Regions from separate parts of the Mycobacterium sp. NGS51 genome, predicted to be linked through region 2. Evidence: riboswitches for the same ligand, from Rfam matches in the RefSeq annotation. Region 2 holds a riboswitch; the other holds the start of a gene.
The links. Region 2 has a riboswitch for cobalamin ahead of AC5Y5W_RS14695 (PPE family protein). Riboswitches for the same ligand answer to the same signal wherever they lie in the genome.

Region 1 (8,010 bases), on a different contig from region 2:
GCCCAGCCCGGACGAGCCCGCGGCTGTGGTCCGCTGCGCCAGGTGGTCTCCCGACGGGTCGCCGGCCGGGTGTTATTGGTAGGCGACGCAGCCGGTTACGAGGACGCCCTGACCGGTGAAGGCATCAGCCTGGCGGTGAAGCAGGCCGCCGCAGCGGTCAGCGCGATCGTCGACGAGACTCCGTCGTCGTATGAACAGGCGTGGCGGCGCATCACCCGCGACTACCGCCTGCTCACCCGCACACTGATATTGAGCACCGTCCCGCGCCCGGCCCGGCGTGCCATCGTCCCGGCTGCCAAAGCCCTGCCCGGCGTTTTCCGGCGGGCGGTGAACACGCTGGCGCAGTAGCCGTCGCGCGGTCCGTTAACGAGCCTTCCAGACCGGTGGGCGCTTCTGGGCGAATGCCAGCGGCCCTTCTTTGGCGTCTTCGGATTTCAGCAGCGTGCCGAATTCACGGGTGGTTCGGGCCCAGGCCGGTTCCTCCCCGGGTATGACACTGTCGTCGGCGCCATAGGCGATCCGCTTGCTGGCCTGCACCGACAGCGGTGCGTTGACGGTAACCCGCTGAGCCAACGCCAGCGCGGCCTCCAGCACGGTGCCGTTCGGCACAACCTGGTTGATCAGGCCCCACTTGGCGGCCTCGGCCGCAGTGATCGGCTCACCGGTCAGCAGCATCTCGAGGCCGACTTTGCGGGGCAGCTGGTCGACGATCCGGAACACCCCGCCGGCCCCGGCGATCAGACCCACCTTCACCTCGGGCAGCCCGAACTGCGCGCGCTCCTCGGCGACCACCAAGTCGCTGGCCAGCGCCAGCTCGGTGCCACCCCCAAGTGCGGTGCCGTTGACCGCGGCGATCGTGGGCTTGTCGATGAAGTGGTGCACGTAGCCGGCGAATCCCCACTCGGCATGGTCGGGGTGGTACAGGTTCTCCCGGCGCGAGATCGCCTTGAGATCGGCTCCGGCGCAAAACGATTTGTCACCGGCGCCGGTGATGACGACCGCCCGCACCTCTGCATCGTTTTGGGCCTGCTCGAGCGCGTCACCGACAGCAGTACTCACCGCCCCGTTAACGCAGTTGCGGGCCTCAGGCCGGTTGATCGTGATGACTAATACATTGCCGCGGCGCTCGGACAGCGCAGCCGCATCCGTCACAGCAATTCCAGAATAGTGGCGTTAGCCTGTCCGCCGCCCTCGCACATCGTCTGGAGTCCGTAGCGAATTCCGTTGTCCCGCATGTGGTACAGCAGCGTCGTCATCAGCCGCGCCCCGGATCCGCCGAGCGGATGGCCGAGTGCGATCGCCCCGCCCTTGGGATTGAGCTTCTTCTCGTCTGCGCCGATGTCTTTCAGCCAAGCCAACGGCACCGGCGCGAACGCCTCGTTGACCTCGTAAGCACCGATCTCGTCCAGGCTCAGCCCGGAGCGCTTCAGCGCTTTCTGGGTCGCCGGGATCGGCCCGGTCAGCATGATCACCGGGTTGGAGCCGGCCAGCGTCGCGGTGTGCACCTTGGCGATCGGCTTGAGCCCCAACGACTTCGCCTTCTCCGCCGACATGAACAGCAGCGCAGCCGAACCGTCGGAGATCTGGCTGGAGTTACCGGCGTGGATCACGCCGTCCTCTTTGAAGGCCGGCTTGAGCTGGGCCATCTTCTCCATCGGTGTGCCCCGGCGGATGCCTTCGTCTTTGAGAATCGTGTTGCCGTCCTGGTCCTTGATGGCAACGATCTCATCGTCGAACGCCCCGGAATCTTGTGCCGCAGCGGCCTTTTCGTGGGAGTCGAGGGAGAACTGGTCGAGCGTGGTGCGGTCGAATCCCCACTGCTCGGCGATCATCTCGGCGCCGATGCCCTGGTTCGGAACCGCGCCGTCGTAGCGGTCCAGGAAGCCCTGCGGGAACGGCCTGCCACCGCCGGCGAGCGACGAGCCCATCGGCACCCGCGACATCGACTCCACACCGCCGGCCACGACGACGTCGTAGTGACCGGCGACCACACCCGCGGCGGCGAAGTGCACCGACTGCTGGCTGGACCCACACTGACGATCGACGGTGACACCCGGCACGCTCTCGGGCCAGCCGGCCGTCAGCAACGCGGTGCGACCGATGTCGAGGGCCTGCTCACCGGCCTGCATGACACATCCCCAGATCACGTCGTCGACGAGCTCGGGGTCGACGCCGGCCTTGCCGACGAGCCCGTTGAGGACCTGGGCGGACAGGTCGGCGGGATGCACCCCGGACAGACCACCGTTGCGTTTGCCGATCGGTGAGCGCACCGCTTCGACGATGACGGCTTCAGCCATGACGTTCTCCTTTGACTCGTGTGCCTCGATTCTTGACCACGGCGCTAGGCGGGTCGGGAGCGGGGTTGCCAGGTAGCGTCGGCGGCATGGCACGCATCGTCGTCATCGGCGGCCACGGCAAGGTCGCCATGCATCTGGCCCGAATCCTGACCGAGCGCGGCGACGCCGTGACGTCGGTTTTCCGCAATCCCGACCACGCCGAGGAAATTGCCCTTACCGGGGCCACACCCGTCGTCGCCGACATCGAGCAACTCGACACCGACGCCCTGGCCGACCTGGTGGCCGGACATGACGCGGTGGTCTTCTCCGCCGGCGCCGGCGGCGGCAATCCGGCCCGCACCTACGCCGTCGACCGCGACGCCGCCGTCCGGGTCATCGACGCCGCCGCCAAGGCCGGAGTTCGGCGCTTCGTGATGGTCTCGTATTTCGGGGCCGGACCCGACCACGGTGTGCCGCAAGACGATCCGTTCTTTCCCTATGCCGAGGCCAAGGCCGCCGCCGACGCCCATCTGCGCAGCAGTGACCTCGACTGGACCATATTGGGACCCGGTCGGCTCACGCTCGATCCCGCGACCGGGCACATCGCCGTCGGTGCCGCACCGCATGGCCGGGAAGTCACCCGCGAAGACGTCGCGCTGGTGGCGGCGGCCGTGCTGCACGACGACGCGACGATCGGGCGGACCATCGAGTTCAACAACGGCGACGTGCCCATCGTCGAAGCGCTGGCCGCCGACGCGGCGATCGCATGCGCGGCGAAGCCGGGCGCCGGGGGCACCCCCAGCCGCGAAACGGCGAGGGGGACGGGTCGCCGCCATCGCACCTAGTAGTCTCGATTACGCAACTGGTCTGCCGTCGCCGCAAGGTGTCGGCATCGAGCGAGGCATGTTGGCTATGCGTCGCGAGAGGGAACTCGGTGAGAATCCGGGACTGTCCCGCAGCGGTATGCAGGAACGACCGCCGTCTAGAAGCACTGGTCAACGACCGGGAAGCGACGGCCATTAGGAGCACCACATGGTGCATGCCTGCGAGTCCGAAGACCTGCCAGCTGTGCCGGACGCGCCGCGTCCGGCGGTTCACCGCCTCGTGGGATGGGCGTTGGCCGCACCGGTTGCCGTGCCCACCGGGCGCAGTGCACCCGATCGGCTGTGCGTCCGCTGGCGGTGACCACCACGTCGAGTGAAGGACGAACACGTGACCGCTCAGCCGTTTACCGCCACCATCACCGGCTCCCCGCGCATCGGTCCGCGCCGCGAACTCAAACGCGCAACCGAAGGCTACTGGGCCGGCCGGACCAGTCGATCTGAGCTGGAGTCCGTCGCCGCCACCCTGCGCCGCGACACCTGGGCGGAATTGGCGGCGGCCGGGCTGGACTCCGTGCCGGTGAACACGTTCTCCTACTACGACCAGATGCTCGACACCTCGGTACTGCTCGGCGCGCTGCCGGCCAGGGTCGCGAAGGTGGCCGACGAGCTGGACCGTTACTTTGCGGCGGCCCGCGGCAACGACGACGTCGCGCCGCTGGAGATGACCAAGTGGTTCGACACCAACTACCACTACCTGGTTCCCGAGATTGCGCCCGGCACCCGCTTCGAGCTGCATCCCGACAAGGTGCTTGCCGAGCTGAAAGAGGCCCGCGACCAAGGGATTCCCGCCCGACCGGTAGTCATCGGCCCGATCACCTTCCTGCTGCTGAGCAAGCCGGTGGATGGTGCCGGTGCACCGATCGAACGCCTCGACGAACTGATCCCGGTGTACACCGAGTTGCTGTCGCTGCTGGCCGACAATGGCGCGCAGTGGGTGCAGTTGGACGAGCCGGCGCTGGTGACCGATGTCGCCGCCGACGCGGCCGCGCTGGCCGAACGCGTCTACACCGCGTTGGGCTCGGTGGGCAGGCGGCCCGCGATCCATGTCGCCACCTACTTCGGCGATCCCGGCGCCGCGCTGCCTGCACTGGCTCGCACGCCGGTCGAGGCGATCGGCGTGGACCTGGTCCGCGGCGCCAACGCGGAGCTGGCATCGATTCCCGAGCTGGCCGGCAAGACGCTGGTCGCCGGTATCGTCAACGGCCGCAACATCTGGCGCACCGACCTGGAGTCCGCGCTGAGCCGGCTGGCGACGCTGCTGGGGTCGGCGCAGGCAGTTGCGGTGTCGACGTCGTGCTCGACCCTGCATGTCCCCTACTCCCTGGCTTTGGAAGAGGGCGCCACCGATCTGGACGACAACCTGCGCAGCTGGCTGGCGTTCGGCGCCGAGAAGGTGCACGAGGTCGTCACGCTCGCGCGTGCGCTGCGCGAGGGCCGCGACGCGGTGGCCGACGAGATCGCGGCCTCCAATGCCGCAGTGGCGTCGCGCCGTTCGGATCCGCGGCTACACAACGGCCAGATCCGCGCCCGCATCGATTCGATCGTCGCATCGGGTAACCAACGCGGACCCGCGGCCGATCGCCGCAGCAGCCAACAGGAACGGCTCCAGCTGCCGCTGTTGCCGACGACGACGATCGGCTCCTACCCGCAGACCTCGGCGATCCGCAAGGCCCGGGCGGCGTTGCGGACCGGCGAGATCGACCAGAGCGAGTACGTCGCGCGGATGAAGTCCGAGATCGCCGACGTCATTGCCCTGCAGGAGCAACTCGGACTCGACGTGCTGGTGCACGGCGAGCCGGAACGCAACGACATGGTGCAGTACTTCGCCGAACAACTCGACGGATTCTTCGCCACCCAGAACGGCTGGGTGCAGTCCTACGGCAGCCGCTGCGTGCGCCCGCCGATCCTCTACGGTGACGTGGCGCGGCCGCGTCCGATGACCGTCGACTGGATCACCTACGCGCAGTCGCTGACCGAGAAGCCGGTCAAGGGCATGCTGACCGGCCCGGTGACGGTCCTGGCGTGGTCGTTCGTCCGCGACGACCAGCCGCTGGCCGACACCGCCAAACAGGTTGCGCTGGCGATCCGTGACGAGACGGTGGATCTGCAGTCGGCGGGCATCGGGGTCATCCAGGTCGACGAGCCCGCGCTGCGGGAGTTGTTGCCGCTGCGGCGTGTCGATCAGGACGCGTACCTGCAGTGGGCGGTCGGCGCGTTCCGGTTGGCGACGTCCGGCGTCGCCGACTCGACGCAGATCCACACCCATCTGTGCTATTCGGAGTTCGGTGAAGTGATCGGGGCGATCGCCGACCTCGACGCCGATGTGACGTCCATCGAGGCGGCCCGCTCGCACATGGAGGTGCTCGACGACCTCAACGCGGTCGGCTTTGCCAACAGCGTCGGCCCGGGCGTCTACGACATCCACTCGCCGCGGGTGCCGGCCGAGTCGGAGATCGCGACTTCACTGCAAGCAGCACTGAAAGCCGTTCCCGCGGAGCGGCTGTGGGTCAATCCCGACTGCGGACTGAAGACGCGCAGTATCGACGAGGTGAAGGCGTCGCTGCAGCACATGGTGAGCGCGGCGACGAAGGTGCGCGAAGGCTAATCGGGCGCCGCTGCCCGGCTTTCATACACCTGCACCGGGATGTCGTCATCCCACGGCTGGCGGGTCACCATATCGGCGACGCACACGTAGCCGCGCTCGAACTCGCCGGTGGCGGCGTCGACCAGCCGATACCGCTGGGTCTGGCGGTGGATCGGCTGGGCGTCGAGCATCACGATGCGCAGCTCGCCGGGTTCGAAGTGGCAACGCTTGTGCAGCGCGGCAACCAGCTGCTCGTTGCTGAAGTGCCCGTCGCCGAAATTCCAGCCGATGGCGGTGCTGGTGATCCGCTCACCGTCGGTGAGGACGTAGTCGTCCTCGTTCTGGCCGGCCATGGCGCGGTGCGCCAACGTGAACAAGGCCCGGCCGTGGGTGTTGAACGCGCGGAACGCATATCCCATGTACATCGGGATCTGGGCGGCTTCCTTGCTCCCGTAGAACTTCTCCAGTTGAGCGGCGGGCATGCTGGCGATCGCCACAATGCCCTTGCCGATCTTCTCGTCAGCGGAGGGCTTGACGCACCACAGCGTGGTATCCCAGTTACCCGCGTAGTAGCGCATGCCCGGCAGGAAGGACACCTTGCGCGGAAACAGGTTTCCGAGCACCACCGTCCCCGCGACGACGGCGAACAGCAGTATCGGCAACGGCGACGTCAAGTCACCGAGCCCGACGGAGGGGTGGCCGACGAACAGCGCCAGCACGCAAAACATCATGAAGACGTTCCACTCCAACGGCACGCCCATCGGAATCGCCGACAGGATGCCCCAGTGGAAGCACAGCATGACGAACGCGGCGATTGCCGTGAGCCAGCCGCCATGGCTGAAGAACAGCACCAGCGGCACCAGTCCCTCGATCACCGTGGAAAAATGCGCGAGCCAGCGTGACCGCCGGCCCGGGCGCAAATCGTCCGGGAAGTGTTCGAAGAACTTCCGTTTCATCGACCGGGAGCGAAACAGCGGGTTGTTGCTCATCATCGTCGAGATGACGAACGGGAAGTGTTTGTTGAGTTTCGACGTCGCGGCACCCAGCCAGATGACGAGGCACACCAGTTTGGCGCCCAGGATCATGTCCACGCCGTAGCCGGTGAACAGGAAGGCGACGGTGAACGAGGCATACACCTCGCCGCGGGCGGCCAGGAAGATGACTTTGTCGCGCAGGCCGAGCACTGCCAGCACGCCCAGCACCGCCCAGATCTGCCAGGCCGGTAGCACCCCGACCGTCGTCCCCAGCGCCGGGGCGGGGCCGGTGCCGTCGGAGAACAGTGCGATGACCAGCAGCACCAGCAAGGCGCCGTAGAGCAGCGCGTCGAACGGGGTGCGCCCGTCACCTTTGGTCAGCGGTATTCGATCCGGCCACGGCGGTAGCCGGATCGTGCCGGGCCGCAGCCAGTACAGGATCGAGCCCATCGGTGGAAAGAACCGGTTGTTCAGCGGCCCGAACCCGCAGCCCAGGCCGACCACCTCGAACAGCATGGTGTACAGCACGACCTTCTCGAACACGATCGGCTCGGCATACCAGTGCGCGACGTTGGTGAACCCGTCGATGCCCGTGGTGGTCAACGCGATCAGCCAGGCCGCCAGGATGTAGAGGCCGATCTTGACGACGTAGAACAGGTGCAACAGGGCCGGGGTACCGAAGCCAACCTCAGCCCAGTGGCGAGCCATCGGGATGATCTTCTCAGCGCGGGTGCCCTTGCTCCACTCCTCGAAGTCGATTTGGGGGGTGTCCTGTTTGAGAAATCCCATGGCGCCTAAGACTAGAACGTGTTCTAGGCCGATGGGTCCGGTTCTTGACTACTACTGTGCGTAGTAGTAGAACGGAGAGTGAGCAGGTCGACGAACGGTGATCGTGATGGTCGAACAGATCCAGCAGCAACGGGACGGCGCGGTTCGGTACCTGCCTTGCGCCGCACTCGCATTCGCGCTCGGCTTTTCGATACACGGCGTCGACCATCTGCTTCGCGGCATGTCCGCTTCACCCCCGTTCATCATGGCCGCCGGCATGGTGCAGGGGTTGTTCGTCGTGCTGGCAATCGCGATGGTGGCGATGAATCGCCCTCGTGCACCGCTGGCGGCGATCGCCGTCGGATTCGGAAGCGCAGTGGGGTTTACCTATGCGCATTTGTTGCCGACCTTGCTGCCGGGTTATCAGGACAGCTTCGTCTCGGCGCCGCACCTCAACGTAACGTGGTTTTCGTGGTTCAGTGCTCTGGCCGAAATCGGCACGGGCATCGTCTTCGGGATCGTCG
Region 2 (8,010 bases):
CAGCCGCTGACAAATCTGACTTGAGACGCCGGGAGACAGACCGTGTGCGCCGAACAGCCGACCATCATCTACACGTTGACCGACGAGGCGCCGCTGTTGGCGACATACGCCTTTCTGCCGATCGTGCGGGCCTTTGCCGAACCGGCGGGCATCAAGATCGAAGCCAGCGACATCTCGGTGGCGGCCCGTATCTTGGCCGCTTTCCCCGATTACCTCACCGAAGAGCAGCGCGTGCCGGACAACCTCGCCGAACTCGGCCGGCTGACGCAGCTGCCCGACACCACCATCATCAAGCTGCCCAACATCAGCGCCTCGGTGCCACAGCTGGTGGCGGCGATCAAAGAGCTGCAGGAAAAGGGATTCAAAGTTCCCGACTACCCGGAGAACCCGAAAACCGATCAGGAACGGGAGCTGAGAAAGCGCTACGCCAATGTTTTGGGTAGCGCGGTGAATCCGGTGCTGCGGGAAGGCAACTCGGATCGCCGTGCGCCCAAGGCGGTCAAGGAGTACGCGCGCAAGCACCCGCACAGCATGGGGGAGTGGTCGATGGCGTCGCGCACTCACGTGGCGACCATGCGGCACGGCGACTTCTATCACGGCGAGAAGTCGATGACGCTGGACCGCGCGCGCGAGGTGAAGATGGAGCTGGTGACCAAAAGCGGCGAGACGATCGTGCTCAAGCCGAAGGTGCCACTGGCCGAAGGCGACATCATCGACAGCATGTTCATGAGCGTGCGAGCTCTGCGCGAGTTCTACGAGGAACAGATGGAGGATGCACGCAAGACCGGCGTGATGTTCTCCCTGCACGTCAAGGCCACGATGATGAAGGTCAGCCACCCCATCGTGTTCGGCCACGCAGTCAAGGTCTTCTACTCCGACGCGTTCGCCAAGCATCAGAAGCTGTTCGACGAGCTCGGGGTCAACGTCAACAACGGCCTGGTGGACCTCTACAACAAAATCGAGTCGCTGCCCGCATCGCAGCACGACGAGATCATTCGCGACCTGCACGCCTGTCACGAGCACCGCCCCGAGTTGGCCATGGTCGATTCGGCCAAGGGAATCTCGAACTTCCACTCGCCCAGCGACGTGATCGTAGACGCTTCGATGCCGGCGATGATCCGCGCCGGCGGCAAGATGTACGGCGCCGACGGACGGCAAAAGGACACCAAGGCCGTCAACCCCGAGTCCACGTTCGCCCGCATCTACCAGGAAATCATCAACTTCTGCAAGACCAACGGCGCTTTCGACCCGGCGACCATGGGCACCGTTCCCAACGTCGGGCTGATGGCGCAGCAGGCCGAGGAATACGGGTCGCACGACAAGACATTCGAGCTAGCCCACGATGGCGTCGCCAACATCGTGGACCTCGACACCGGCGAAGTGCTGCTGTCACAGAATGTGGAAGCCGGCGACATCTGGCGGATGCCGATCGTGCGGGACGCGCCGATCCGCGACTGGGTGAAGCTGGCCGTCACCCGCGCCCGTAACTCCGGCATGCCGGTGCTGTTTTGGCTGGACCCCTACCGGCCCCACGAAAACGAACTGATCAAGAAGGTCAGGACGTATCTGAAAGATCACGACACCGAGGGCCTCGACATCCAGATCATGTCGCAGGTTCGTTCGATGCGATACACCTTGGAACGGCTGATCCGCGGGCTGGACACCATCGCCGCGACCGGCAACATCCTGCGCGACTACCTGACCGACCTGTTTCCGATCCTGGAGTTGGGCACCAGCGCCAAGATGCTGTCCATCGTGCCGTTGATGGCCGGCGGCGGAATGTATGAAACCGGGGCGGGCGGGTCGGCGCCCAAGCACGTCAAGCAACTGGTGGAGGAGAATCACCTGCGCTGGGACTCGCTGGGCGAGTTCCTGGCACTGGGCGCCAGCCTGGAGGATATGGGCGCCAAGATCGGCAACGAGCGCGCCGAGATTCTGGGCACGACGCTGGATGCCGCGATCGGCAAGCTGCTGGACAACAACAAGAGCCCGTCGCGCAAGACCGGTGAGCTCGACAACCGCGGCAGCCAGTTCTATCTGGCCATGTACTGGGCGCAAGAGCTGGCGGCCCAGAACGATGACGAGGATCTGCGGAAGCACTTCACCGCACTGGCCGATGCCCTGAAGGAAAACGAAGACGTCATCGTTGCCGAACTGGCCGAGGCGCAGGGCGAGGCGGTCGACATCGGCGGCTACTACGCGCCGGACGCCGCCTTGACGACTGCGGTGATGCGCCCGAGTAAAACACTCAACGCTGCACTCGACGCCCAGGTCACGACCGCCTGAATCCTGATTGTTCAGAACCGTCCGGTCCGGGGCACCCCTTGTAGTGTTGGGTCGAGAGAGATTGCTCACCCGCGGGCTCACCAGGTTGCCCACAAGGCGGCGTTAATCGTCGGGTAGGAGGATCGGACTCAGATGTCTGACGGCGGAAAGATCAAAGTCAAAGGCACGGTAGTAGAGCTCGACGGCGACGAGATGACACGTGTTATCTGGCAGTGGATCAAGGATTTGCTGATCTTTCCGCACCTCGACATCAACCTGGATTACTACGACCTGGGCATCGAGCACCGCGACGACACGGACGACCAGGTGACGATCGACTGCGCCTATGCCATCAAGAAGCACGGCGTCGGCGTCAAGTGCGCGACCATCACCCCCGACGAGGCCCGCGTCAAGGAGTTCGACCTCAAGACCATGTGGTCGTCGCCGAACGGAACGATCCGAAACATTCTGGGCGGCACAATATTTCGCGAGCCGATCATGATTTCGAACGTTCCGCGGTTGGTTCCCGGGTGGAAGAAGCCGATTATCATCGGCCGGCACGCTTTTGGCGACCAGTATCGTGCGACGAACTTCAAAGTGGACCGCCCCGGCACCGTCACACTGACCTTCACGCCCAATGACGACAGCGAGCCGGTTGTGCATGAAATGGTGAGCATTCCCGAAGACGGCGGTGTGGTGATGGGGATGTACAACTTCAAGGAATCGATCCAGGACTTCGCCCGCACGTCGTTTGCCTATGGCCTGCAAGAGAACTACCCGGTGTACCTGTCGACCAAGAACACCATCCTCAAGTCTTATGACGGCATGTTCAAAGATGAGTTCCAGCGCATCTACGACGAGGAGTTCAAGGACAAGTTCGACAAAGCCGGACTGACCTACGAGCACCGGTTGATCGACGACATGGTGGCGGCCTGCCTGAAGTGGGAGGGCGGCTATGTCTGGGCCTGCAAGAACTATGACGGCGACGTGCAATCCGACGCGGTGGCGCAGGGCTACGGTTCACTCGGGCTGATGACGTCGGTGCTGATGACCGCCGATGGTAAGACGGTCGAGGCCGAAGCCGCGCATGGCACCGTCACGCGGCATTTCCGTCAGTACCAGGAAGGCAAGCCCACCTCCACCAACCCGATCGCCTCGATCTTCGCGTGGACCCGGGGGTTGCAGCACCGCGGCAAGCTGGACAACACCCCCGAGGTGAGCGAGTTCGCTCAGAAGCTGGAAGACGTCGTCGTCACCACCGTCGAGGGTGGCCAGATGACCAAGGACCTCGCACTGCTGATCGGTAAGGATCAAGACTGGCAGACCAGCGAGGAGTTCCTCAACACGATCGCCGAGAACCTGGACAAGGCCCTCAGCTCGACCTGATCTCGCGAATCGGCGGGCTGTATTGGTCGAGGAAATCGGTGATGACTTCGGTGATGCGGCCCGGCGCTTCGAACATCGGGATGTGACCGACACCGTCCAGCTCAGTCACCTGCGTGCCCTTGGGAAGTTGGCCCCTGAAGTAGCGGTGGGATCTCGGCCCCGGAAAGACCCGGTCCTTTTCGCAGATCACCAGATGGGCGGGAACGGCGGTCTGCGCCAAGTCCGCCAGTCCGGGCATCAACAGCGCTTTGATCAGCAACTGGAAGTAGGCCGGGCAGTGCGCAACGTCGTCGATGATCGCCCGGAGCTCGGCTTCGCTGACGCCTTCCGGTGGTCCACTGATCGGCAGGGTGGCCAGCCGGCGGCTGAACGGCAGTTGCAACGCGCGCGGCCCGAGCCAGCGGGCCAGCGCCCATACCGGCATGCCCATCACGAACTTGGCGATCACCTCGAACTTGGTCGGGCTCCACCGCGTCCATCCGCCCGCCGGGGCGATTCCGGTGATGGTGCGGGCCCGGCCCCGGCTCTCCAGTTCGAACGCCACCCAGCCGCCCAGCGAGTTGCCGACGATGTGGGCGGTGTTCCAGCCCAGCTCATCGAGTTGCCGCTCCACGTGATCGGCCAGTACCTCCGAGCTCAGAAACCAGGTACCCGAGTAGGGCCCGCCGTTGTGGCCGGCCATCGTCGGGGCGAACACCTCATAGCGGCCGGTGTCGGCCAATTGCTGGGCGACGGTCTCCCATACCAGCTGCGAGATCAGAAAAGGATGTAGCAGCAGGACCGGTTCTCCGGTACCCAGATGAATTGGCGCGCGCATATGCCGACACTATGGCGATACCGCCGGTACTCGCAATTGCGCCATTGGAATTGCAGATCGCCGGCGTCTTGCGACTGATTCGCGAATGACGGGATTGGCATGCCATAATCCGCCGGTAAGGCGACGACGTTGCAGGAAGCCGGTGCAAGTCCGGCGCGGTCCCGCCACTGTCATCGGGGAGCGACCCTCATCCGCCACGGCTGCGAGCTGGAAGGCGAGGCGAGCAACGATCCGAGAGCCAGGACACTCGCGTCGTCGCATCCTGCTACCCGGGGCGGTGTACCCCGAGAGAGCTGACGAATCGCCATGCCATGCATGTCAGGGTCGGCCGTCGCGGCTGCCCATTTCGATAAATCCGCTGCGATTTCAGGTAGTGGGCGGTGACCGCGCCAATTTGGATGGCCGCGCCGCCGGAAGTGCATTCGACGCTGCTGTCCAGTGGTCCCGGCCCCGGCTCGCTGCTGGCCGCTGCGACGGCGTGGAATTCGCTGGGCACCGAATACCTCGAGGCGGCTGAGGAACTCACCGCGCTGTTGGGAGCGGTGCAGGCCGGGACGTGGGACGGTCCGACCGCCGAGAGCTACGTGGCCGCCCACGCGCCGTATCTGGCGTGGCTGATGCAAGCCGCCACCGATAGCGCCGTGCGAGCGGCCCGGCATGAAACCGCCGCCACGGCCTACATCAGTGCGCTGGCGGCCATGCCGACGCTGGCCGAGCTGGCCGCCAACCATGCCGCCCACGCGGCGTTGGTGGCGACGAATTTCTTCGGCGTCAACGCGATTCCGATCGCGCTGAACGAGGCCGACTACGTGCGGATGTGGATTCAGGCCGCCACCGTGATGGGCACCTATCAAACTGTCGCCACCGCTGCGGTCGCGGCGTCACCGCAAACCACGCCTGCGCCGCAGATCATGAAAGCCGACACCTCGGCGGCCGCTGCCGATCAGCCGTCACCGCTGCCCCCCGACCGGCAGGACGACGTCCTTGATTGGCTGAACAACAGCGGGTTCACCGACTTTTTCGACAGGGTCTTCCAACCGCTGATCGACGGTCTGATGAGCGACCCGTTCTTCCAGGACATGTTCGCCGGGTTTGATCCCTGGCTGCCGGTGCTCGGTAATCCGCTGACCTACCTCAACCCGGCCAACATTGCGTTCGCCCTCGGCTACCCGATGGACATCGGAACGTACGTTGCGCTGCTGTCGCAAACCTTCGGATTCATCGGGGCGGATCTTGCCGCCGCATTCGCGACCGGTAACCCCGCGACGATCGCTTTCACCATTCTGTTCACCACCGTCGAAGCCATCGGCACGATCATCACCGACACCATCGCGCTGCTCAAGACTTTGCTGGAGACGACCCTGCTGCCGGTTTTTCTGCCGCTGCTGACCCTTCCGTTGGTTCCGCTGGTGGCTGCACCGGTACTGCTGGGCGGCGCCGTGGGCGTGGGTTTGCACCTGCACGGCATCCCGGTGATGCCCGTCATCCCGGCCCCTCCGCCGTTGGCATTGGCGCTGGCGCCGACCCCGCCTCCCGTCCCGGCTCCGGCACCTGCACCGTCGCCCGTCCCCGCGCCGGCAACGGCCCCGGCGCCGCCGGCACCCGTGGCCCCGCCGCCGGCGCCGTCAGCGCCACCGGTGGGTCTGACCATGGACGGGTTGGCGTACATGCTCGGTGGACTGACCGCCGATGCGCGGCGGGCGGCCAGCACCAGCGCCCGCCGCAAGAAGGCGCGACATGCCCACGGTGCTCAGCCTTTGGTGGCTGCGGCGGCTATGGAAGACCAGGCCCCGGGTGGGCGGCACCGGCGGGCGGAGGTCACACAACTGGGCCGCGGGTACGAATACATGGACCTGGAGTCAGAGCCCGCGGTCGTGGCCTCGGATCAGGGCGCGGGACCAATGGGATTTGCCGGGACCGAACGCACGGTGGCCGGGGCACAGCCGGCGGGGTTGACCACAGTGACCGGTGACTCCTACGGCGGCGGCTCCACGGCGCCGATGATGCCGCGCACCTGGGATCACGGGCCCGACTGAGTGACCGTGGGCCGCCGGCCGGGGCCCGCGTGAAAAGATCGAGCCATCATGAACACCGCTACCGCAACCCGCCGGGTCTTCTCCGGTGTGCAGCCCACCTCTGACTCGCTTCACCTCGGCAATGCTCTGGGTGCGGTGACTCATTGGGCCGAGTTGCAGGACGACCATGACACGTTCTTCTGCGTGGTCGACCTGCACGCCATCACCATCCCGCAGGAGCCCGACGTGTTGCGGCGGCGCACGCTGGTCACCGCGGCGCAGTATCTCGCGCTGGGCGTCGACCCGGCCCGCAGCACGATCTTCGTGCAAAGTCACGTGCCGGCCCACACGCAGCTGGCTTGGGTGCTGGGCTGTTTCACCGGTTTCGGCCAGGCCTCCCGGATGACGCAGTTCAAAGACAAGTCGACGCGCCAGGGCGCCGAGTCGACGACGGTGGGGCTGTTCACCTACCCGGTACTGCAGGCTGCCGACGTGCTGGCCTATGACGCCGAACTGGTGCCGGTCGGCGAGGACCAGCGCCAGCATCTCGAATTGGCCCGCGATGTCGCGCAGCGCTTCAACAGCCGGTTCCCGGATACTTTCGTCGTTCCCGACCTGCTCATCCCCAAGGTCACCGCGAAGATCTACGATTTGCAAGACCCGTCAGCCAAGATGAGCAAATCGGCAGCGACCGACGCCGGCCTGATCAACTTGCTCGACGATCCGCGGTTGTCGGCCAAGAAGATTCGCTCGGCGGTAACCGACAGCGAACGCGACATCCGCTATGACCCGGTGGCCAAACCCGGGGTGTCGAATCTGCTCGGGATCCAGTCCGCGGTCAGCGGTGTCGACCTCGACACCTTGGTAGGGCATTACGCCGGGCGGGGCTATGGCGACCTGAAGAAGGACACCGCCGACGCCGTCGTCGAATTCGTGACACCGATCAAGACCCGGGTCGACGAGTTGCTCGCAGATCCGGCCGAATTGGAGTCAGTGCTGGCTAATGGGGCGGCACGAGCGCAGGATGTGGCGGCAAAAACGGTCGATCGTGTCTACGACCGGCTAGGGTTTCTTCCACGACGTTTCTAGTCCGCGACGATGCGGAGGTCATGAGCGAATCGGCCCAACCCGGACTTCTGGATCGGCTGCGTGCGCGGTACGGGTGGTTCGACCGCGTGATGCAGGCCAACGAGCGTTTCAATGACGCCAGGGGCAACTATTTCGCGGCCGGCCTCACCTACTACACGATCTTTGCGCTGTTTCCCTTGCTGATGGTCGGTTTCGCCGTTGGCGGCTTCGTCTTGTCGCGCCGGCCCGCGCTACTGGCCGAGATCGACCACAAGGTGCGGGCCAGTGTGCCCGGTAACTTGGGCCAACAGGTCGTCGATTTGATGAATACCGCGATCGACTCGCGCGCCTCAGTCGGCCTGATCGGTTTGGCCACCGCGGCGTGGGCGGGCCTGAGCTGGATGGCCCATCTCCGCGAAGCGCTCAGCGAGATGTGGATGCAGCGCGGCGAGCGACCCG

Region 1: it holds a riboswitch for cobalamin, as region 2 does, so the genes downstream of both, metE (5-methyltetrahydropteroyltriglutamate--homocysteine S-methyltransferase) here and AC5Y5W_RS14695 (PPE family protein) in region 2, are expected to answer to the same signal.

What each region holds. Positions count from the first base shown of each region.
Region 1 is NZ_JCALCV010000002.1:38,575-46,584, forward strand. Features, by position in the region: gene AC5Y5W_RS02835 (NAD(P)/FAD-dependent oxidoreductase) at 1-348, shown strand, start outside; gene AC5Y5W_RS02840 (enoyl-CoA hydratase-related protein) at 364-1,152, opposite strand; gene AC5Y5W_RS02845 (thiolase family protein) at 1,149-2,297, opposite strand; partial or broken gene AC5Y5W_RS02850 (SDR family oxidoreductase) at 2,384-3,025, shown strand; cobalamin riboswitch at 3,140-3,357, shown strand; gene metE (5-methyltetrahydropteroyltriglutamate--homocysteine S-methyltransferase) at 3,489-5,765, shown strand; gene AC5Y5W_RS02860 (DUF3556 domain-containing protein) at 5,762-7,507, opposite strand; gene AC5Y5W_RS02865 (hypothetical protein) at 7,605-8,010, shown strand, end outside.
Region 2 is NZ_JCALCV010000011.1:11,555-19,564, reverse strand. Features, by position in the region: gene AC5Y5W_RS14710 (NADP-dependent isocitrate dehydrogenase) at 43-2,286, shown strand; gene AC5Y5W_RS14705 (NADP-dependent isocitrate dehydrogenase) at 2,419-3,651, shown strand; gene ephH (epoxide hydrolase EphH) at 3,638-4,468, opposite strand; cobalamin riboswitch at 4,578-4,737, shown strand; gene AC5Y5W_RS14695 (PPE family protein) at 4,849-6,504, shown strand; gene trpS (tryptophan--tRNA ligase) at 6,553-7,572, shown strand; gene yhjD (inner membrane protein YhjD) at 7,593-8,010, shown strand, end outside.